DNA from 2 places in the Halalkalibacter kiskunsagensis genome. Region 1 is predicted to be linked to the other one. Evidence: predicted binding sites of a transcription regulator. Region 1 holds the regulator's gene; the other holds the start of a gene.
The links. The regulator Rex, encoded in region 1, represses fermentation and respiration genes when NADH is low (regulators of the CRP and FNR family bind a similar motif). The targets are predictions, from matches to a motif close to TTGTGAAATATTTCACAA.

Region 1 (11,970 bases):
ATCGATATTCTTGATCATGAAGTTGTAAATAATGCACCGATCTTACATAAACATATGAATCACTTCACGCATCAACCAAATGCACGTGGCGCTGAAAATGATCGTGAATGTCGAATCTCTCTTATTCCTGTTACGGGCAAGTAACGACAAATAACAGAGGGTCAGTTGCTTTGTCGTGAACTGGCCCTTTGTTTCATTAAACGACTTTTTAGGAGGTCATCCATATGAGTCCAGAAGCGAAGAGATTTCTAATGCGATTGCAAAAACAAAAGATGATTGCAGCAATAAAGAAACCTAAGCAAATTGAAGAGGCGATTGAAAAGAGTGAAAACCTTAGCGGGGTCTTCCTTTTAACGGGCACAATAACGGTTATTAAACAATATGTTGATCAGTTTAAAGCGATAGGACTTCCTGCTTTTGTTCATGTTGAGAAAGTGAGGGGGTTAAGTAATGATAACGAAGGCATTGATTTTATTGCAAACTATGTAAGACCAACAGGGATTGTCTCGACGAAACCTAGTCAAATCATTGCTGCAAGAAAAAGAGGATTAGTAACGATTCAACGGGTATTTTTGATTGATACCGAGATTATTGAGAATTTACAATCGATGATCGATAAAACAAACCCAACGATGATTGAAATCATGCCTGCCCGCATTCCTTCCCTTATCCCAGAAATTAAAAAGGTGACCAACGGACTGCCCATTATTACAGGAGGACTTGTCTCTTCTAGACAACATGCAGTAGAGGCATTAGATTACGGGGCAACGGCACTATCAACATCTGAATGCAAATTGTGGAAAGAGGATTTGCGGGAAAGGGCGCCTCTATACGTGTAAGGAGACTCATTACACGTATAGAAGGAATTGTAACAAGGTGAAAATCAACCTTGTACAGCTAAGGGGAGTTGCAATGGCTCCACACGGCGTACGCCTTTTGAGAAGAGCGCTCAAAAGGCTAAAAACACAACGCCGGTTCCGCTCATTGCTGAAGGAATTGTAACAAGGTAAAAATCAACCTTGTTACAATTCCTTCACATTAGTTTTATGCTAGGTTCATATGTCCTTAATATTTTTTGGTTATGATGAAAGTGAAAAGTAAATAGCAATTTGGTTCAAGTTTAGAGAGACCTCAATGGATAGAAAAGGATTTCCTTTTCTATTGGTTGGGGTCTTTATTTTTGGAGGTGGAATTTTTCATTGGTCTAGAAATGTAAAGTGTGAAAAATAAATATTTCAGGTAAAAAAGGAGAAAACAAAATGAAAAAAGCAATGGTTTGGATTGTGTCACTAATTGTTTTAATTGTTATGGTCGGTTGTAATCAATCTAGCAACCAAACTTCTTCTGAAACGCAAACAGGAAGTTCGAGTCAGACAACGGCAGATAGTGTTGAAAAGGTTGAAATTACATACTGGTATGCATGGGGAGATAAAATCCAGGAAAATAATGAAAATCTAGTCAAAATGTTTAACGAATCACAGGATCGAATTCATGTTACAGCTGAATATCAAGGTTCGTATGAAGACTTACATGCCAAAACGCAAGCGGGATTTGCGGCTGGAAACGCGCCAGAAGTGACACAAAATGAAATTGCTTCTGTGGGAATTTTTGCAAATTCAGGTATGACTGAAAACTTAACTCCTTTTGTGGAAAAAGACGGGTTGGATATTGAAGATTTTATTCCAGGATTAATGGGGAATTCTTATGTAAATGATCAGCTCTATGCTCTTCCTTATTTACGTAGTACACCTATTCTTTATTTGAATAAGACGTTACTAGAGGAAGTAGGTCTTGATCCCGTTGGTCCAAAAAACTGGGACGAGTTTAAGGAATACGCAAGTGCACTGACAACAGATGGTGAACGAGTTGGGATGACAATGCCGGTAAATATTTGGTTTTATGAAGCATTTGTTGCTCAAAGCGGCGGGCAAATGCTGTCTGATGATGGTACTGAAGCCGAATTTAATTCTCCAGCTGGAGTTGAACCTGTTGAGTTTTGGAAAGAGCTTGCAAGTGAAGGCATCATTAAAATACCAACGGGTGATGAGGCGGGTGATACAGCAAAACAAGACTTTGCTAATGGACGCTCTGGGATGATCTTTAGTTCAACAGCAGATTTATCGTACTGGTTAGCAATGGCAGAGGAGCAAGGCTTTGAACTTACAACTTCGTTTATGCCTGCAAATTCAACGTATGGTGTACCAACAGGTGGTGCGAATCTTGTTATGACTTCAGGTCTTGAGTCCCAAAAACAAGAAGCTGCTTGGGAGTTTATAAAATGGATGACGTCGACAGAACAAACAGTCTATGCAAGTACTTATACAGGGTATTTGCCAAGTCGTATGTCCGCTGTCAATAGTGATGACATGCAATCATTCTATGAAGAATACCCACAGTTTAAAGTGGCAGTTGACCAGTTAGAGTATGCAAGACCACGTCCGATGGAAGATGCTTATCCTGAAATTGCAAAAATTATTAATGATGAAATTACACGAGCGATCATTCATGATGACGTGGCACCGCAGGACGCGTTAGATGTAGCTGCAGAAAAGGCAAATAGTTTATTGAAGTAGGCAACAGTGAGAAGGGGCTACGTTTGGTTCCTTCTCTCCTTATGAAGGAATTCACAACTAATTCATACATGTAAACAAACGTTTATTTAATAAGATTCGACATCTAATAACGAAATTTCTTATGAAATGAGGTACTTACTTATGGCTCAAATTGTTTTGCAGAATGTGACAAAAACATTTAAAGATGAAGAAGTTGTTAAAAATTTAAATGTCACAATAAAAGATGGGTCATTTACTGTTTTAGTTGGTCCTTCTGGTTGTGGAAAATCGACCACACTGCGCATGATTGCAGGACTTGAAACACAAACAAGTGGAGATATATGGATAGGGGATCAACGCGTCAATGACCTTCCTCCAGGAAAACGAAACATCGCAATGGTCTTTCAAAATTATGCATTGTATCCAACGATGACAGTAAAAGAAAATATTGAATTTGGGCTAGTAAACAAAAAAGTACTAAAAGAAGAAAGGAAAAAGCTCGTTAGTGAAATCTCAGAAATTGTCGGTCTAACAGAGTATTTAAATAAAAAGCCGCAATATCTCTCAGGAGGACAGCGGCAACGTGTTGCACTTGCACGAGCAATGGTAAAAAAGCCGAAAGTGTTTATTCTAGATGAACCATTATCAAATCTTGATGCAAAGCTTCGTAATCAAATGAGAACAGAATTAATTCAATTACACAAACGATTAGGAACGACATTTGTCTATGTGACCCATGATCAAGTTGAGGCAATGTCAATGGGAGATGAAATTATCATTCTAAACAAAGGGGTCATTAAACAAGTTGATAGTCCGATGAACATTTATCAAGATCCAAGCAATACGTTTACAGCAGAATTTATTGGGACTCCTGCTATGAACGTCGTACATTATGAGCAAGTTTGTTCACTGTTACCTGATTTTAATATAAATGCTGGTTTCGTAGGGTTTCGACCAGAGCATACGAGTATTCATTCGACGGTTTTTGATAGTGAAAACAGTTTGGTCATTCCTGGTGAAATCATAACGAGAGAAACGTTAGGAGCAGAAGTGATTTATCAAGTGAAAACGAATGTAGGAACGTGTAATGTGAAGAGCTTTCTGACATCTGTTGAACGCTCCAATAAAGTGTATATGTCGATTCCATATGATGACCTATATTTTTTCAATAAACATGGTGAACGAATGAGAGATGTGGCAGTTGGAAAGAAGAAACCTTTAGTGCTAGAGGGGGTCTAGATCATGTCGTGGATCAAAATCCGTCCATATGCCATGATAGCCCCGTCTGTTATCATATTTTGTTTGTTTTTCATCTATCCGATCTTTTATATGATTTACCTCAGCGTATTTGATTGGAACTTTGTTAGTCCAACAAAGGATTTTGTCGGCTTTGACAACTTTAGCTCCCTAATAGGAGAACGAGAATTTATTGAAGTTATGAGAAATTCTGCTGTTTATACGTTTCTGACTGTATTTTTCACATTGCTGATTTCGTTGTTTTTGTCTTTGTGGCTTAACAAGCAAGGTGGTTTATACAGTTTCGTCCAAGGAGCGATTTTTAGTCCGCACATTATCTCACTCGTTTCCATATCCATGCTCTGGTTATGGTTAATGGACTCTGAATATGGTCTATTAAACTGGTTTTTGGGATTGGTAGGAATAGCGAAAATAGAGTGGTTAACGCATCCAGACACAGCTTTGTTTTCTTTAGTTCTAGTGGCGGTGTGGAAAGGAATTGGATTTAATACACTTGTTTTCATTGCAGGTTTGCAAAGCATCCCAAAGGATATGTATGAAGCAGCGCAATTAGATGAAGCCAGTCCATTTCGCATTCTTTATAAAATTACATTGCCGATGCTATCGCCAACGCTCTTCTTCTTAGCGGTCATCAGTATGATTGGATCGTTTCAGGTGTTTGATACAATCGCCATTATGACTCAAGGTGGACCGATCAATTCAACAAATACATTTGTTTATTACATCTATGAAAATGGGTTCCGTTTTTTCAAAATTGGCTATGCATCAGCTGCAGGTGTTGTTCTATTACTCGTGATTAGTTTGTTAACGATCGTTTATTTTAGGCTGTTAGCGAGCCGAGTTCATTACCGTTAAAGGAGAGAAATATGAAGAGACATGCCAGTTTAAAAGTAGTAAATGGAATTGGACTTGTAATTCTCGTTTGCATTTTTGCGATGCCTTTTGTATGGATGATTTCAACATCGTTTAAATCATTAGGAGAAACGATTATTTTTCCTCCTAAATGGATACCAGAACAATTGAACTGGGACAACTTCAGTAAAGCGTGGAATTCAGGTCCATTTCTAACGTATTTCATAAACAGTTCAATCGTATCGATCGGGATTCTCCTTTTGCAAATGTGTACGATTATTCCGGCAGCTTATGCCTTTGCTCGTTATAAATTTAAAGGTGATTCATTCTTTTTTGGTCTTACAATGATCACGTTAATGATTCCAGCTCAGCTTATCTTTTTACCGGTTTATTTGCAGATGAGTGCATGGGGGTTGCTTGATACATTATGGGCATTAATCCTTCCGTTTTCATCCAGTGCGTTTGGAATCTTTTTATTGCGTCAGTCATTCAAACAAGTGCCAGAGGAGTTACTTGAAGCAGCTCGGCTTGATGATGCGAGTGAATGGAAAATCATTCTGAAAATCATGATTCCAATAGCGAAGCCAGTCCTTATCACGTTTGCCCTATTTAGTTTTATTACGCACTGGAATGACTATTTTTGGCCTTTGGTCATGACGACTTCAGATGCAGCAAGAACCCTTCCAATTGGGATTACGAAAATTCGCCAAGTCGAAGGGGGAGTCGCTTGGAATATCTTAATGGCTGGTAATATGATTCTTGTCATTCCGATTTTAATTGCATTCTTTTTTGCTCAACGTCAGATCATTCGAGCGTTTGTCTACACAGGGGTTAAATAAGCAACATATGATAAAGGAGAGAAGCCAATATGAAATGTATTGCCCATCGAGGTTGGTCATCAAAAGCACCGGAAAACACACTAGCGGCGTTTCGATTAGCTTTGCAAGAACCACCCATGTACGCAGTCGAACTAGACGTTCATTTATCAAAGGATGGCATTCCCGTTGTCATCCATGACCATACTTTAGAACGGACAACAAATGGATCTGGACTTGTAAAGGATTGTACGTTTTGGGAGCTACGTAGCTTAGATGCTGGAAGTTGGTTTAGTTCTTCTTTCTCCGAAGAGAAGATTCCTGCATTAGAAGAAGTATTTGAGTTATTTAAACCTACCACTTGTAGAATTGTCATTGAATTAAAACAAACAGGTGAGTTTTATTCAGGTCTTGAGAAAGCAGTTGTTGATTTGATTAAGAAATATGACATGCACTCTCAAGTATTGGTCGCATCCTTTGATCATGAAAGTGTAGTGAATGTAAAAAAGCTCGATTCAAACATAGAAACAGGTTTGATCATTTTGGGACGCCCGACATTGGTATTGGAACAGTTAGTACATACAGGAGCAAGTAGTATTTCAATGCACTATGCTTTTATTACAGAGGAATTAGTGCAGTCACTTATTGAAAAAGGCATACGAGTCGGAGCATGGACGGTTGATGATGCCAAAGTAATTGAGAAACTTGGCCAGTTTTCTAAACATATGCAAATAACAACAAATGATCCAGAACAATTTCTTAAAGTAGCACTTCCTACTATAACAAAAGGATAAGGGTCTGTTTCTTTTTCAGGGTTGTTCAAAAAGGGGGTGTGAACCTTTTTGGACAACCTTTTACAATTTCTCTTGAAAAACTAGATTGGATGAAAAAAGGGGGGAGAATGTGAGTTATCGCCTGTTTGTGAACATAAGAATCTTTCTGTTACTAATTTTCTTATTTGTTGGTATGTATCCTATGGTTACATTTATAAAAGCGGAATCGACCTCAATGGCCATAGAGGTAGAAACGGATCCAAGCAGAACAGCTGAGCTATTTGATGAAACAAAGCATATGGGGATGTTGCAAATTAGGTACTTGGATTTAAAGGCAGATACAAAGTCGGGAGATGCGATTTTGCTTCAAAGTCCTGATGGGGAAGCGATGTTAATTGATGCTGGTATGGTTGCTACCGGACAAGAGTTAGATAATTATTTGAATCAATTAAATATAGAAAAACTAGATTATGCTGTGGCAACACATCCGCATCATGACCACATTGGTGGGTATCATACCCTTTTTCATTCTAAACAAATAGGGGTCCTTTTAATGCCGGATTTGCCACATACCACTCAAACGTACAAAACGTTTATCGACCTTAGTAATAAAAAAAAGATTAAGACGCAGTACGTACAAGCGAATGATACGTTTATGCTCGGGGATGAAGTGGAAGTAGAGATCGTAAGCCCTAGCTTTACGGCATTAGGGAAAGCTCGAAATAAACGTAATCTATCGACAGCAGAAGTAAATAATCTTTCACTCGTAATCAAAGTCACTTATCGTAACAATACGTTTTTATTCACAGGTGATATTTACAAGAAGCAGGAAAAAGAATTGATAAAACAAACGAAAGACAAACTAGATGTCGATTTGTTGCATGCACCTCATCACGGAGACAGTACTTCCTCATCGCAAGCATTTATCAATGCTGTTAGTCCGAAATACACAATGATAAGTGCTAATATTCTTCAAAGTATACGAGTGTATAACCGCTATCAGAAAAGTGGTAGTGAAGTCATTGCCACAAGTAGAGCGGAAAATGTATTAATTCTCTCAGATGGAGAAAGCATAACGATTATGACTGAAAAAGGAGGCCACTGAAAGCCGCACGTTGCTTCGAGGGTGCTGAAAAAGACGTATATTAGTAAGTTATGTGAATGTTTGTTTTGGCATTTGCTCATTGAGGAAGATAATAAAGACAAGCTTATTGGTAAACGATCTAATAATTATGTGTATATTTGAGAAACCTTTACTAACACGTTTTTTACAAGACTTTTGGAAGAGGATTGATCATATGAACAGTCAACAAAGATGGTGGTTTTTCATCGTTTTACTCATCATTTCAATCATTGCGCCAACTAGCGGATTTGCGCAAACAAATGATGCAGACAAGCTCGAAATACGATACTTTTATTTAGAGGCAGACAAAAAGTCAGGAGATGCCATTCTATTAGAAAGTCCTGATGGAAAAAGGATGCTCATTGATGCAGGGATGGAACAAACAGGACAGCAATTGGATCGATATTTAAAACAAATGCAAATTGATCAAATCGATTATGTCATTTCCACGCATCCGCATCATGATCATATCGGAGGCTTCTCAACCATTTTAGATTCGTTGGATATCGGTGTATTGCTAATGCCAAACATCAAACATTCTACTAAAACCTATGTAGATTTTACGAACCTTCTTACAAAGCAGAAGATACCCTATCAATATGTGAAGGAAGGGGATCGGTTTACTCTAGGTGAGGATGTTGAGGTGGAAGTAATTAGTCCTTCTGAGGAAGATTTAGACAGTGCTGCGAAAGAGAAACACTTATCTACCGCTGATATTAATAACTTATCACTCGTCTTAAAAGTCACCTATTGTGATAATACGTTTTTATTTACTGGAGACCTTTATAAGAAACAAGAGAAACAATTGGTAGCAGCCAAAAAAGAGTTATTAAACGTTGATTTGCTTGACGCTCCTCATCATGGGGATTCTACTTCATCATCTAGACAATTTATTAACGCTGTAAACCCTAAATACACGATCATAAGTGCCAATATATTGCAAAGCAAACGAGTCATGAAACGATACGAACAAAGTGGCAGCCATGTATACACAACAAGCAAACATCAAACCATTGTGATCACCTCTGATGGCAAAGAGATACATGTAAGTGGATAGGCAGGGTCTGACCAACCTGTATTATCAAAGAAGTTCTGGAAAAAGTAAAAAAGGCCAGCCCCCAGCCAGATCCACTGCGGTTTAACGAAGTGAATCTGGCTGGGGCTAACCCAAACCTAATTATTCTTGCAGTTGTTCCCATTCTTCCATTAGTGTTTCAATTGTTTGTTTTGCTTCGTCAATTTCTGTTTGGAGCGTCTGCGCCTTTTCGTGATCAGAATAAATAGATGGGTCACATAGGTCATCTTCTTTTTGTGCTAAGGTCGATTCAAGTGTATCAATTTGGCTTTCAATTTCTTCAATTCTTCTTAAACGTTGTCGTTCGGCTTTCTTTGCTTCTTTGTCTTGTTCATAGGAGCGTTTATCGGCTTGGTTACTTTCTAAAGAGGAAGAAATTGTTTGTCCCTTTTCTTGTTGGATCAGCAATTCTCGTTGCTTCATCTCATCTTTTTTCTCAACATAATAATCATAGTCTCCAAGATAATTTGTGATCTCACCGTCAACAAGCTCAGCCATTCTGGTGGCAAGTCTGTTTAAGAAATAACGGTCATGAGAGACAAATAACAATGTACCAGGATAATCAATTAATGCATTCTCAAGAATTTCCTTTGCATCGAGATCCAAGTGGTTCGTCGGCTCATCGAGAATTAACAGATTGGCTTTTTTTATCATGAGTTTGGCAAGTGCAAGTCGAGCTTTTTCACCGCCACTTAAAGTGGAAACAGGTTTTAAGACGTCATCGCCACTGAACAGAAAGTTTCCTAGAACGGTCCGAATCTCTTTTTCTGGAAGGAGAGAATGGTCGTCCCATAGCTCATGAAGAACCAACTTATTTGACTTTAAATTGGCTTGTTCCTGATCATAATACCCTACGGTTACATTGCTGCCGAAGCGAATCGTTCCGTTTTTTATTGGAACGTTCTTCATTAAAGCCTTTAATAGTGTCGACTTACCTGCCCCGTTTGGTCCAATTAAAGCAACACTTTCACCACGGTCAATCGCTAAATCTAAACTTTGAAAAATCGTTTCCTCTCCATAAGCAACATGAAGATCGGTCGTTCGTAATACTTCATTTCCGCTTTGACGCTCAATTGTAAAAGAAAAGGAAGCAGACTTTTCTGATCCAGCTGGTCGATCTAGTAAGGTCATCCTATCTAATTGTTTCCGTCTGCTTTGTGCTCGTTTGGTTGTTGAGGCTCTCGCAATATTTCGTTGGATAAAGTCCTCAAGCTTAGCGACTTCATCTTGTTGTTTTTCATATTGTTTTAATTCAAGTTCATAGCGCTTGGCTTTTTCCTCAAGATAAGAACTATAGTTCCCAGTAAATTTAGTGGATTTTGTCCTTGATATCTCGACAACTTCTGTAACGATTTTATCTAGAAAATAGCGGTCGTGAGAAACGATAAGGATAGCGCCGCGATAGTTAATTAAGTATTGCTCGAGCCATGTCAACGTTGCAATATCAAGATGGTTGGTCGGCTCATCAAGAATAAGCAAATCAGGCTTAGTTAATAATAACTTTGCTAGGGCAAGTCTTGTTTTTTGCCCACCACTTAAAGTGGAAATCTTTGTGTTGTAATCAAAATCTGCAAAGTTCATCCCTGAGAGCACGCCACGAATGTCAGCTTCATATTGATAGCCACCATTGTCTTTAAAAGTAAGCTGAAGTTGATCATATTCTTTCAATAGTTTTTCATAACGAGATTGACTTGCTAGTAAATCAGGATCAGACATTTGCTGTTCCATATTGCGTATTTGTTTTTCCATTTTACGTAAGGGGGCAAATACAGTTAACATCTCTTCCCAAATCGATAATTCTGATTCTAGTCCAGTATTTTGAGCAAGGTAACCAAGTTCAGTTCCTTTAGGCATCATCACTTGTCCACTATCATACGAAAGTTGCCCTGCGATAATTTTCAGCAATGTTGATTTCCCGGCACCATTTCGTCCAACAAGTGCAACGCGTTCACCAGTTTGGATATCAAGCTTAATATTTGTTAAAATAGGATCGACGCCAAATGATTTTGATATATTTATACATTGTAAGACAATCATGAATGTTCATTCCTTACTAACTATAATAGATGTAAAAAAGTGACCTTATTTGAAAGTGGCAATGGCTCCGCACGCTGCTTAGAGTTACCGAAAAAAGGTGAAAATCGACCTTTTTTCGGTAACTCTAGTGTATCGTAGATTCTATCTTTCAACAACTTCATGAACAACAATGTAAACCGATTACAAACCCTGTGAAATAGTGTACAATAACCATACGTCTTACAGGAAAACGGTAAAGGAGGCAATGGATGAAAATTGATCAGACCAAGATTCCACAGGCTACAGCAAAGCGTTTACCACTATACTATCGATTCTTGGAAAATCTTTCTGCCTCGGGGAAACAACGAGTATCTTCAACGGAGTTGAGCGAGGCGGTAAAAGTTGACTCAGCAACCATTAGGCGTGATTTTTCTTATTTTGGGGCGCTCGGAAAAAAAGGGTACGGTTATAATGTGAACTATTTACTATCTTTTTTCCGGAAAACATTAGATCAAGATGAAATAACAAAGGTGATTCTTGTAGGTGTTGGAAATTTAGGTACAGCGTTCTTACACTACAATTTCTCAAAAAATAATAGTACGCAAATTGTCATGGCTTTCGATGTGGATGAAAGTAAGATTGGCGATGAAGTTGGTGGAGTCACCGTGCATCATTTAAAAGACTTGCAAGATGTCATCGACCCGGAAGTTACTGTTGCAATTTTGACTGTACCTCAAGCCCCTGCACAAAAGATCGCGGATCAATTAGTTGATGCAGGCATACAAGGAATACTAAACTTTACACCAGCTAGGTTGGATGTGCCAGAAACGGTACGGGTACACCATATCGATTTATCTGTTGAATTACAGGCATTGGTTTATTTTTTAAAGCATTATCCTTTATAAGAGTCTGTATAAAAAGGAGTGTTTTATTCCTTTTTATACAGATTCAAAGCAATGAGTGAAGCCACTACATCTTTTAAGTCCGTGTGAGAGAGGCCATTGCCATCTATTTGAATAAACTCTATAATCAAAATTAGGACAAGGAGGTGCTACCTATGGGTGGATTAGGAGCAGGCAGCATTGCGTTAATTGCAATCGTTGCATTACTAATATTTGGTCCGAAGAAGTTGCCAGAGTTAGGAAAAGCGGCTGGAAATACTTTACGTGAATTTAAAAATGCAACAAAAGGCTTAGCAGACGAAGATGATAACAAGAAAAAAGAAAACGATAAAGCCTAAGTAGGAAGGGTCTATAAATGGAACAAAGAGACATGTCGGTAATGGACCACATTGTGGAGCTTAGACGAAGAATCATTATAACGTTAATCTTCTTTGTCGTGGCGCTCATTGCCGGCTTCTTTTTAGCTGCACCACTTATCACATACTTACAAAGTACACCAACGGCTCAGAATTTGCCGATGAATGCATTTAAAATGACAGATCCGATTCGGATTTTTATGACATTTGCTTTTGCAAGTGCGCTTATCATTACCTTTCCAGTAATTT
Region 2 (11,970 bases), on a different contig from region 1:
AGTCCCCGGTCATCGCATAAGCTCTAGACCTGGATCCCCCGCAAACATAACGAAACTCACAAACACCACACTTCCCTTTATACTTATCAGGATTACGTAAATCTTTGAAAATAGGTGAATCGCGATAGATCTCTGCTAATGGCAATGTGCGAACATTTCCTGCTTTCACAGGTAGCAACCCACTTGGGTAGACATCCCCTGTATGAGAGATAAAGACAAAGCCGTTCCCATCATTCACTCCTTTTGGTGCCCGTCCTAATCCATCAAACGGACCAGTCATTCCTTTTGCTAATGCATCCTGATAATGAATAGCTTGATCAAGGTTAGCATTCTCTCTCATTTTTTGTTGAATCACAACACGTCGATAATGCTGTGCAGCAGTTGTTTTTATATCAAACGAAACATTTTGGCTTAATTTATGAAGCCAGCGAAACACTTGTTCATGTTCTACTGGTGAGATCATATCGGTTTGTTTCCCTCGTCCTATTGGCACGAGGAAAAATACGCTCCATAGCACGCAATTCAACTCTTCCACTAATTTAGCCATTTCTTCTAGCGCATCAACATTATACCTCGAAATCACGGTATTAATTTGGATAGGAATTTTCAACTTGTGCAAATGACGAATCGCGTTCATTGTTAACTCAAATGAACCTTCCGTACCCCTGAAATGGTCGTGTATGACAGCTGTGGGGCCGTCCAAACTGAATGCCCATCTAGCAAGCCCAACGTCCTTTGCTTTTTGAATCGCTTCTTTCGTAACGTTCGGGGTAGCGCTTGGTGTCATCGATACTCGGACACCTTTTTTGATTGCATATTCGGCAATATCATATACATCAGGACGCATGAGTGGATCCCCTCCAGTAAACACAAGCATTGGATTATCCATTTCATATATGTCATCAATGAGTTGTTTTCCTTCTTCCAATGTGAGTTCAAGAGGGTGACGATGGTACTCGGCCTCTGCCCGACAGTGAAGACATTTTAATTCACAAGCTCTAGTTAGTTCCCAAATTACGATAAATGGATTTTCATTAAAGTCACGATTAAACATTCCATTCCCTCCAATCAATTCATCTCCATTATAAGCTTGTATCCGATGGTCGGATGTGAGCTACATCACGGGGGAAAGAGCAGTATCTTTTGATCCTCAGTCCAAAACTAATTCAAATGAGCAAAAGTCACTTAAAATCGTTAAATGTTATCCCTTCCAGAAGGTACGATCAAATATACGAAAAAATGAACACGGAAGAGTAAACCGTGTTCACGAAGTTATTACACTGTACCTATGTGTAGTTCTAATCTTTTTTTCTCTTCATTAGTCAATAGTTTTTCTGCCATAGGAAATAAGATTTCTTCTTCCTTTAAAAAGTGTTCTTGTAATACATGGTACGCTCGGTTGTAGAGTTCTGTAATTTGAAATAATTCGCTTATGGTGAGGCATTCCTTTAAATTAATTGTTCCCTCTAGAAACTTTCGTAAGTTGCCTTTTGCTTGATCGTGCTCATATTCCATCACATATATTGGACCTACATCTTTTCCGATGTAATTTGCCACCATCGGAAATAACACTCCTTCCTCTTTTTCAGAATGAGGATCTAAAAGAGCAACGAATTGGATAACTCCGTTACGAAGTTGCAACAATTTCTCTTTTATTCTCCCAATCTCATTCTCTTTTTCAATCGATACCGACAATTCATACAAATTATCCATTTGTATTCTTAAAGGTGTATGCTCGCTTTTAAGTCTTTGAAGAGGTGCACATAACTCTACTGACCCATTCCCTGCTAATTCACAAAATTGGCTCATAACTGAAACCCTCCTTTTTCACAAGACTACCAGAGAAACAATTACGACAATGTGATTGAAATCACATAATTTAGGCCTTCTAGAAATACATGAGCAACTGGAGATTGTTATCCATTGTGATGAATGTCATTTTGAGCAAGATTAAAATGTGTTATTTTTTATGTGAAATCATGCTAAAACGCTTCAAAGAAAAGGAACAGATATTTTGAGAGGGGAATTGTAAATGGTTATTCCTAAAGAACACGGAACATGGCTAATGTTTTTTCTTCCATTTTTGTTGGGTGTGTTTTTATCACAACCGAATTGGTTTCATATTCCTTTATTTGTTGGATGGTTCTTTATTTACTTAGCGTCAACTCCATTTTTGAATATAGTTCGAAATTCCAAACTAAAAAAATCTATGCAGCCCTGGTTACTGAGCTATAGTTTAATAGCAGTTATTTTTATAGTGCCTGTCGTATGGATTCACTCATCCTTAGTTTTACTCGGTTTGTTTCTTGTGCCACTTCTTGGCATGAACATCTACTATATTAAACGGAAAAACGAGCGAAACTTATTAAATAATTTTAGTGGGATTTTGATATTTTCACTAGGTGGAGTCGCCGCTTATATTATTGGTAGTGATGGTTGGTCAAACGAAGCCTTTCTTTTGTTAAGTTGGGTTGTTTTCTACTTTATGGGTAGCTCGTTTTATGTTAAATCAATGATTAGAGAGAGGACGAATATGCATTTCAAAATGAAATCTCATATCTATCATGGCGTATTACTCTTTATTCCCTGGCTTCTCACAGCTCCTTGGATGACTTTGGCTTATTTCCCTGGAATACTAAAAGATTGGTTTACCTCCAGAGGAAATCCTGTTAAACCAATAGTTATTGGTATGGTTGAGTTAGGGAATGGCGTTATTTTCTTTGCTTTTAGCCTGCTTTTCTTAATGTAAGTTTAATGGGGATGAAAATATATTTTATGAGATACAGACATACAGTGATAGTTTTATGAACAAACATTAACGGGCTCGTTACAAGCACTTACTCACATCTTTAAGTTCATTCGAAATAGTGTCTATTTGTTGAAAGGTGTATTTTATATATTGCTTTTAATCGAAAGCGCATCCATACTAAAGATGTATTTAAAATACTTGTTTAAAAAATGGAGGATTTACATATGACAACAAAGGTATTAGATTCCAAAACAATCGAAACTATTAAGTCAACAGTCCCAGTTCTTGCAGAGCATGGCACTGCTATTACAACCCGTTTTTACCAAATGCTATTTTCAAATCATCCAGAATTGTTACATATCTTTAATCATGTAAATCAAAAACAAGGGAAACAGCAACAAGCACTTGCCAATACCGTATATGCTGCCGCGCAGTACATTGATAACTTAGAAGCCATTCTTCCAGTAGTCAAACAAATCGCCCACAAGCATCGTAGTCTAGGGATTCAAGCTGAACACTACCCAATCGTAGGCGAACACTTATTATTAGCGATTAAAGATGTACTAGGGGATGCAGCCACAGATGAAATCATTAATGCCTGGGGTGAGGCATATGGAGTAATTGCCGATGTCTTTATTTCCGTTGAAAATGAAATGTATAATGAGGCAGCTTCGAAGACAGGTGGTTGGGATGACTTCCGAGAGTTCGTCATTTCAAAAAAAGAAAAAGAAAGCGAGGTTATTACATCCTTCTACTTAAAACCAAAAGACGGGGGCACGATTTCCGACTTCCAACCAGGTCAGTATATTACAGTAAAAGCAATCATTGACGGAGAGAAGTATACTCATTTAAGACAATACAGTTTATCTGATGAGCCTGGACAAGAATATTACCGTATCAGTGTAAAGCGCGAAGATCAAAAAGGAGATATACCAGCTGGCATCGTCTCAAACTTTCTTCATGATCACGTTTCTGAAGGAGATCTATTAGAAATTACAGCACCTGCTGGAGACTTTGTATTAAATTCACAAGAAGAACGACCTGTCGTACTTCTTAGCGGTGGCGTTGGTCAAACTCCGATGATAAGCATGTTAAAAACACTAGCAAACCAACAACCAAAAAGACAAGTCACTTATGTTCATGCGGCTATTAATAGTACGTACCATGCATTCAACGAAGAAATAACCAATGTAATTCATTCGTCTGAGAACATTCGTTACTTTTTATCCTATGAATCACCGACTGAAGAAGACAAACAAGCTAAAAATTATCAAAAAGATGGATATATTGACCTCCCATGGTTACAGTCTATTCTAAAGAACAACGAAGCCGAATTTTATTTCTGTGGTCCAGTACCCTTTATGAAAGCTATAAACAAAGCATTAAAAGAATGGAACGTACCAGAAGAACACATTCATTTTGAATTTTTTGGACCTAAAGGAGATTTAGATATTTAATCAAACATTAGGTCAGGACACAATCGGTAAACTTTACATTTTAGTCGCATTCTGTAATTAGACCATAATACAGATGGCGCATTTCTTATTTAAGAAATGCGCCTAGTATTTTTGAACAACCAAATTATAAAAAAGGATTTCTTATCGATTATAACTAATTAAATTCGCCTGCGTTATACTTATTTAACAACATCTCTCGAACGAATTGTCTGCATTCAGAAGATAAGGATGACCTTTGAGGGTGAATTAAATCTCCAAATGGCATACCAGCAACAAACTTGACTTCCCCTTCTAGATCTTTCCCAAAAACGGCATCAAATCCAGTGAATTTTACAAAAATTGTATTATGTTCAGTTTTTTTGAAATCAATTACACGTAAAACGTGATCATGTTCTTGATACATTCTGTATACCTCCTTATTTGTTGTTTAACTACATCAAAACTGTTTAGTTAAATATCAGCAATACATCCATTTTAAAGGTTCTACCCTCATAATTTCACTTTACAATCAACTACAAATTTCACTCCACTTTTTAAGTATACTTCTAAAATATGTTCCCTAGGTAAGTGCAGAATCATTTTCGCCTTACCACAAACAAAAACACACTACAGGAGTGTGTTTTCCGCTCGTTTATTTTGTAAGCTTCTGCATAATCAACTCGAAAAGTGGATGACCTTTTGGAACCTGACATATTTCCTCGATTGTTTTTTCGTAGCCTACTTCTTTTATCTTTGATTGTAATGATACGGCTTCTTCATCTTCAGAGAAGTCGTAATTTAATGCTGCAGCGATTGCTTTTGCTAAGTTTACAGGCTGACCATTGACATATTTATAATGTTGTACGGCCGGGCTAATCAAGCGATCATTTGGTCCTAGCTTCCTGATAGGTCCTCTTGCAACTCGTGGAATCTCATCATTAATATGTGGATTTTTGAACCTGCCAACGATTTTATTCACATAGTTCATATGCTCATCTGAATCGAAGTTGTATTTTTTCACTAATACAGCTCCCGTTTCCTTTAATGTATCCACAACAGCTTGAAATACATCTTCGTTCTCCATCGCATCCTTAATTGTCTTCAACCCAGCAAGGTAACCAAGATAAGCACACGCAGCATGCCCCGTGTTAACCGTAAAGAGTTTGCGTTCGATAAATGGAGTTAAATCTTCTACAAATGTAGCACCTTCAATACTTGGAACATCTCCGATCATATTCAAGCGATCGACAACCCATTCATAAAATGGTTCAACTTTAACCATTAGCTTATCGTCATTTGTTTGGTTTGGTACAATTCGATCAACAGCCGCATTTGGGAACGCAAACGTTTGATCAAATTTATTCTTTTCATCATTCGATAACTTGTCATAAACATGTTTCTTTAAAAATTCACTGCCACCAATCATATTTTCACAAGCAATAATATTTAAGGGCTTGTCGGTTTGTTCCACTCTTTTTCGTAGCCCATGTGCAAGCAATTGTGAGATGATCACAAGAACATTTGGACCTACCGCAGTTGTTACTATGTCTGCCTCGCTAATCGCTTCTAGTACCTTTTCAGGATTTTGCATGCTATTAATCGCTCTGACATTCGTAACAGTTGTTTCCTCACTCGTTTCGTCTGCAAGTACAACTCGATATTTACGCTTCCCATTTAACAAATCAACTACTTCAGCATTCACGTCGACAAAGCATACTTCATAGCCTGCATCGGATAAGAGGCTTCCAATAAAGCCTCGACCGATATTCCCTGCTCCAAAGTGTACAGCTAACATTACACCACCTCATCAAACAAGCTTAAGATCTCTTCTGCTGATTTCGCTTCAACAATTTTTTCAATATTTTCTTCTTCAGAGCAAACAATAGCAATTTGCGAAAGAATTTCTAAATGTTCGCCATCTTTCCCAGCAATTCCAATTAACACTTTTGCAAGATTTCCATTTCCAAAATCAACACCACCAGGAACTTGAACAATGGAAAGACCTGATGTTAGAACTTCTTGCTTCGCATCTTCTGTACCATGTGGAATCGCAACGAAATTGCCCATGAATGTTGACGTCAGCTCTTCGCGTTCTAGCATTTTTTCAATATAAGCCGGTTCTACATAGCCTTTATCGACTAAGATTTGCCCCGTCCCTCTGATCGCTTCTTCTTTATTATTAAAACTTGCGTTAAGTTGAATATTTTCCGCTGATAAAATTTGCTTTGTCATGTTAAGCACTCCTTATTTGTTTACTTTCATTTCATAAATTGCTTTTAATTCAGTTGCTAGTAGATTTTCTAAATCCTCTTTTGAGCTCGATTGGAATGTTTCTATACAATCTTCATCTCGAATAATAAGAGAACTGATTCCACTAAGAAGTTCTAACGTTTCCTCATTGCTATCCTTTGGTGAAAGCATCAAAAGGATTGTATTGATTTCTATCGTAGATTCATCCATTGCTTTTACAGATAGCGGATGCGAAAGTCGACTGATTGTAAAGCTTGGTACTTGGATCTCATCACTTCTTGTATGATAGAGCGCAAGTGACGTATCCGGAATGCCCAGTCCACCAATTTCTTCACGTCTTAAAAGTTCTTCTATGACCCCATCGATATGACTAATAACATTTGTCGCGTATAAATGTTCACACAAATTAAATAGAGCTTTCTCAATGGAAACAGGCGCTTTGAGATTGGTAATAGAAAACCCATTCAAGATTTGATAGATGGCCGTTGTATAGTTTTTTACCTTCTCAATTCCTTGAAGGAACACTCCGCTATTGACCTGGTTCCTATCGTCCTCTTTCCCCAGCTTTACTTCACCTAATAATTCCTTTTTATCTTGTAAATGCCGTTTGATCTTGTCAATATCTTCTTCAGATAACAATGGACTTACCAATAGATATTCGTTGTTGAACTTTTTCAAAGGGATAGTTGAAACAATGGCGTCAAACTCTTTAACATGCATTTCTTCTAAGTCAAAAAGAGACGCATTCACTGTTTTTAATCCTGAAATTTCCTGCTCTAATTTTGTTGAAAGCATCTTAGAGGTACCAATCCCGCTTGAACAAACAACTAGTATTTTGCGTTCCTTCCCTTCTCCTTTATGTATCAAGGCAGAAGCAAAGTGCATTACTAAATAGCCAATTTCTTCTTTCGGTACGTGTAACTCCGTGAAGATCTCTTTCACTCCTTTTTCCAAAAGGATAAACAGATCGTGATAATCGTGTTCAATTTTCGTAAGAAGAGGGTTTGAAATCCTCATTTGTTGCTTCATACGATACATTGCAGGTCGCAGGTGAGCGACTAAACCTTGAAATAAAGGCATATTATTTGTTAAGTCACGATCCATTTCCTTGCTTATGAAACGAATTAAATTCTGAGCCAGGAGACCAACTTGAAGACTTGTATCCTCCAACAGATCATCGTGATCATTACGCAGCTTGGCACCCATCAAATGCATCGTAATATAGCCAACTTCACCATGAGATATGGTAATTCGAAACACTTCTTCTAATCCGGCAACGATCTTCTGGGCTACTTTGAACTCTTTTGTTTCCTTTAAACTTTCTAAGTAATCCGCGTCAAAATTAATGTCTTCCCCTTGCTGGATACGTTCAATCGCTAGTGCTAGGTGGACCACAAGACCAATATAAGCGCTGTCTGCGATTGAATAGGGCAAGTCGTTTTTTATTTGGTCGATTTGTTTTTCAATAATAAGAAGCTTCTTTTTCTCGACCAATCCAAGCAGGCGGTCTGTTACCGTATCGACCGTTTGAGATGATTTTCTTTGAATTGTTTCTTTCATAATAGAGATAAATTCAAATTCATCAATGTTGTCAATAATCAGTTTGCTCATTGCTCTTCTTTTTGCTGTCTCAGAGCCGGTAATTTCAACTCCGTAGCCACGTTTTCTAACCAATGTTAAATCAAAAGGCGCAAGTCGTTCTTCGACTTTATTAAGGTCATTGCTAATCGTTGCAATCGTTACATTGAGATCATTTGCTAATGAGACTAACTTCACAGGTTCAGTTGTATCTAGTAATTCAGAACAAATAATCGTTTGGCGCTCTTCGGGGGTATATTCATTATGAGATAAATTAAACAGGAACATCCTCAATTTTTCTTTTACCTCATTGTCACCGATTACATGAATGCCAAAACCAGATTTCTTATTCAATCTAAGGTTATACTCTTTTAACGTTTCTTCTACCCCTTTTAAATCACGGTGAACCGTACGTGAACTGACTGTTAGTTCATTCGCTAAATCTTTTACTGTTGTTTCTTCTCTTGTGTTTAATAAAAGCTCTAGTATCTTTCGTTCCCTTGCCGAAATATACATAAAATCCACTCCACCATTAAAGATCTAATGTTCTATTTTGAGCAAAGTTAGTGACAAATATGATTTATCATTTCTTACAATTACTATGATAGAGCTTGCTGGGCTTTATCTCAACAAAAGGAAAATGCAATTTCGTCACCTTGATTGTTGCCATAATTAAATTGTAGAAGAAGTTCAAAATGAGACTGACTCATCAAATAGAGTCAGTCTCATTAAAGCCATTTATTTCAAATCTTCAATTAACTCATCATATTTAGGACTGTTTAGGAAATTATCAACAGAAATATGGTGTGCTGTTGGTAGCTTTTCTTTTGCACGTGATGTTAAATCTTTATGCGTTATTACAATATCCGTATCACTCGGAATATTGTTAATGGACGTGTTCGTAATATCAATGTCCAAACCAGCTTTTTTCGCTTTATTTTTCATAATAGAAGCTCCCATTGCACTAGATCCCATTCCTGCATCACACGCGAAGATAATTTTGTTTACATTTTTCATATCAATTGCTTGTTCTTTAGTTGGTTCAAACGATCCCGCAACTGTGCTTTTCTTGCCTTTCATTTCTTGCATTTTTGCTGTTGCTTCATTTATATCCTCATCTTCTGCCTTTTTGCTAGATTTAAGAATAAGCGAAGCGATTGCAAATGAAACAACCGTTGCAACAAGAACCCCTAGCAATACTCCAAGGTGACCTCCACCTTTAGGTGTCATTGCCATTAGTGCAAAAATACTTCCTGGAGATGGCGGCGCAACTAATCCAACATTGAACAATGTGAATGTGAATACCCCACTTATCCCACCTGCAATTGCTGCTAAAATTAATAATGGTTTCATTAAAATATATGGGAAGTAAATCTCGTGAATCCCACCAAAGAAGTGAATAATTGCTGCACCTGGTGCTGTTTGTTTCGCAGTACCTTTTCCAAAAAACATAAACGCCAGCAGTATACCTAAACCTGGCCCAGGGTTTGATTCTAGTAAAAATAGAATTGATTTACCAGCTTCAGCAGCCTCTCTTGCCCCAAGTGGACTCAAAATTCCATGGTTAATAGCATTATTTAAAAATAGAACTTTTGCTGGTTCAATGAAAATACTTGCTAGTGGAAGTAAGCCTGCGCCCACAATGACTTCTACCCCAGCTGCTAATGCTTGATTTAATCCAACAACTACAGGACCAATTGTCCAAAAAGCAGCAAGTGTTAAAATACCCGCTAAAATACCTGCTGTAAAGTTATTGACTAACATCTCAAAACCTTGTCTTACCTTCGGCTGAATGAATTGGTCGACCTTTTTAATTAACCAACCACCCAGAGGTCCCATAATCATAGCACCAAGAAACATCGGAATATCTGCTCCTACAATAACCCCCATGGTTGCCGTTGCACCAACGACTCCCCCACGACCATCGTAAACCATTTTACCACCGGTATAACCGATTAATAACGGCAATAAATAAGTGATCATCGGCCCAACAAGCTGCGCTAGATCTTCGTTCGGAAGCCAACCGGTAGGAATAAATAATGCAGTAATAATCCCCCAGGCGATAAAGGCTCCTATATTTGGCATAATCATGCCACTTAAATAACTACCAAAACGTTGAATCTTCACGCGGAAATCCGGCTTTGATCCCTTTTCTGAATTTGACATATATATGCTCCTTTCGCTTTTACAAATATAATTTTGATGGAATATAACCTTACATGTATTATCATAAGCCCGAAGTAAAACGGTTTCAATTTAAAGAAAAGAGCATTTTGTCATTCACATTGTTGTCATAATTGAAATAAGCGATGTGGATTGATAAATTGATCATCACAATAGTCCCGTTACAGCACGAAAAAAAAGCATTTCTCAACGAAATGCTTTAAATGCTCTTGGAGAGTACACTTTTATTTGAGTACCCGAAAAACTCATTATTCCTTCCTATAACTAGACCTAAACTTAAGAATCCACACAGAAATAAAACTTAACACTAAACCAATTAAAATCCCATACGTTAAACCAAAGGCTAAGGAGCTTACAAACGTCATACACAAAATGAAATCATGATTATTGATTTGTTTATTTTTCAATGAATTGTATGGCAGATCAATTAAATTTTTAGCAGCAAAGATGATCATTAGAGCTAACGCGGCAAGCGGCAAATGAACAAACCCTTCTGTAAAATAAGATAGCACCAGGATGACGAATAGTGTAGCAAACAAAGAATTCAAACTTGTACGCGCTCCTGATTGAGCACTAACTGCTGACCGTGAGAAAGCACCAGCAACCGGAATCGAACAAAAGAAACTACCAAACACATTGGCAAGTCCAAGCGCAAATAATTCTTGATTAGGGTCGAGAACATCCTTTATCTTCTCATTTAACGAACTAGCCATGACAAACGACTCTAAAAAACTAATAACTGCTATAAAAAAAGCAAGAGGTATAAGATTTATCCATTGATTTTCAATAAGCAGTGGAATAGAGAAACTTGGAAGACCACTTGGAATAACGCCTACAGTCTTAATCATGTATTGTTCCAATGAAAAAATAATAACGATTGCTGTACTGATAACAATAAAAACGAGCGTTGGAGGCAGGACCTTGCTCCGCTTACTAATAAAATAAAAAATAAGAAGCAATAGCGAAAAAATCATTGTATTTACATGTGCGGTTGGTAATTTTTCTCCAAAATCTATTACAGCGAAGAAAAATGGTAACTCTCTCGCAAAGGATACACCGATGAGTTGACCAATTTGATTTAAAATGATCGTCAAAGCTAAGGCTGATGTAAACCCTTGGATAACACTATGAGGTACAAATTGCATAAGAGCGCCAATTCTTAGCACAGCCATCAACATTTGAACAAGACCGACTAAAAGTGTCAAAAAGACAACATAAGCCAAATAGGAAGCTGTCCCAGGATCAGCAAGTGGGGCAACCCCGGCAAACACCATAATTGATATAACTGCAACTGGTCCTACAGATAATTGTCTAGACAAACCAAACAAACCGTACATAATCGCTGGAAAAATAGCAGTATAAAGGCCATATACTGGCGGAAGGCCTGCTAAGATTGCATAAGCCATTCCTTGTGGGATAAGAAGCAACGAAACCATGAAAGCTGAAAAAAGGTCTTTTCGAAAATAAGTCAGTTTATAATCTTTTATTTGTTGAAACACTGGCATTAGGCTTGGCTGTTTCATAACTGGCCTCCTTCCTTCATCATCTACAAGTAACCGAACATTTCAGTTTATGAATCATAGGAGACAAGTATGTTCACCATCTCTTACATTGTATAAGAGGTGAGGAAAACTGTAAGACTTACTTTTACAAGACGAGGTTGTTTATAACTGTCGTAACAACTCTTCATAACGTTGCGCAAACCTTATTAGACCAACCGGATCTAAACGTTAATTTTAACAAATTACAAAATTCATATCTAAAAAGCATTTA

Region 2: a site for Rex is predicted at 1,859-1,876, ahead of SLH51_RS13705 (hemerythrin domain-containing protein). Genes of this name have one in related genera too.

What each region holds. Positions count from the first base shown of each region.
Region 1 covers NZ_JAXBLX010000060.1:13,921-25,890, forward strand. Annotated here, with positions in the region: gene SLH51_RS22115 (metallophosphoesterase family protein) at 1-144, shown strand, start outside; gene SLH51_RS22120 (glycerol-3-phosphate responsive antiterminator) at 225-839, shown strand; gene SLH51_RS22125 (ABC transporter substrate-binding protein) at 1,260-2,573, shown strand; gene SLH51_RS22130 (ABC transporter ATP-binding protein) at 2,715-3,791, shown strand; gene SLH51_RS22135 (carbohydrate ABC transporter permease) at 3,795-4,664, shown strand; gene SLH51_RS22140 (carbohydrate ABC transporter permease) at 4,676-5,500, shown strand; gene SLH51_RS22145 (glycerophosphodiester phosphodiesterase) at 5,530-6,270, shown strand; gene SLH51_RS22150 (ComEC/Rec2 family competence protein) at 6,380-7,354, shown strand; gene SLH51_RS22155 (ComEC/Rec2 family competence protein) at 7,548-8,429, shown strand; gene SLH51_RS22160 (ABC transporter ATP-binding protein) at 8,550-10,484, opposite strand; gene SLH51_RS22165 (redox-sensing transcriptional repressor Rex) at 10,733-11,368, shown strand; gene SLH51_RS22170 (twin-arginine translocase TatA/TatE family subunit) at 11,521-11,703, shown strand; gene tatC (twin-arginine translocase subunit TatC) at 11,721-11,970, shown strand, end outside.
Region 2 covers NZ_JAXBLX010000021.1:65,337-77,306, reverse strand. Annotated here, with positions in the region: gene SLH51_RS13710 (TIGR04053 family radical SAM/SPASM domain-containing protein) at 1-1,054, opposite strand, end outside; gene SLH51_RS13705 (hemerythrin domain-containing protein) at 1,276-1,809, opposite strand; gene SLH51_RS13700 (YwiC-like family protein) at 2,033-2,749, shown strand; gene hmpA (NO-inducible flavohemoprotein) at 2,974-4,206, shown strand; gene SLH51_RS13690 (hypothetical protein) at 4,361-4,609, opposite strand; gene SLH51_RS13685 (mannitol-1-phosphate 5-dehydrogenase) at 4,838-5,980, opposite strand; gene SLH51_RS13680 (PTS mannitol transporter subunit IIA) at 5,980-6,417, opposite strand; gene SLH51_RS13675 (BglG family transcription antiterminator) at 6,430-8,529, opposite strand; gene SLH51_RS13670 (PTS mannitol transporter subunit IIBC) at 8,752-10,179, opposite strand; gene SLH51_RS13665 (SulP family inorganic anion transporter) at 10,446-11,720, opposite strand; partial or broken gene SLH51_RS13660 (protoporphyrinogen oxidase) at 11,885-11,970, shown strand, end outside.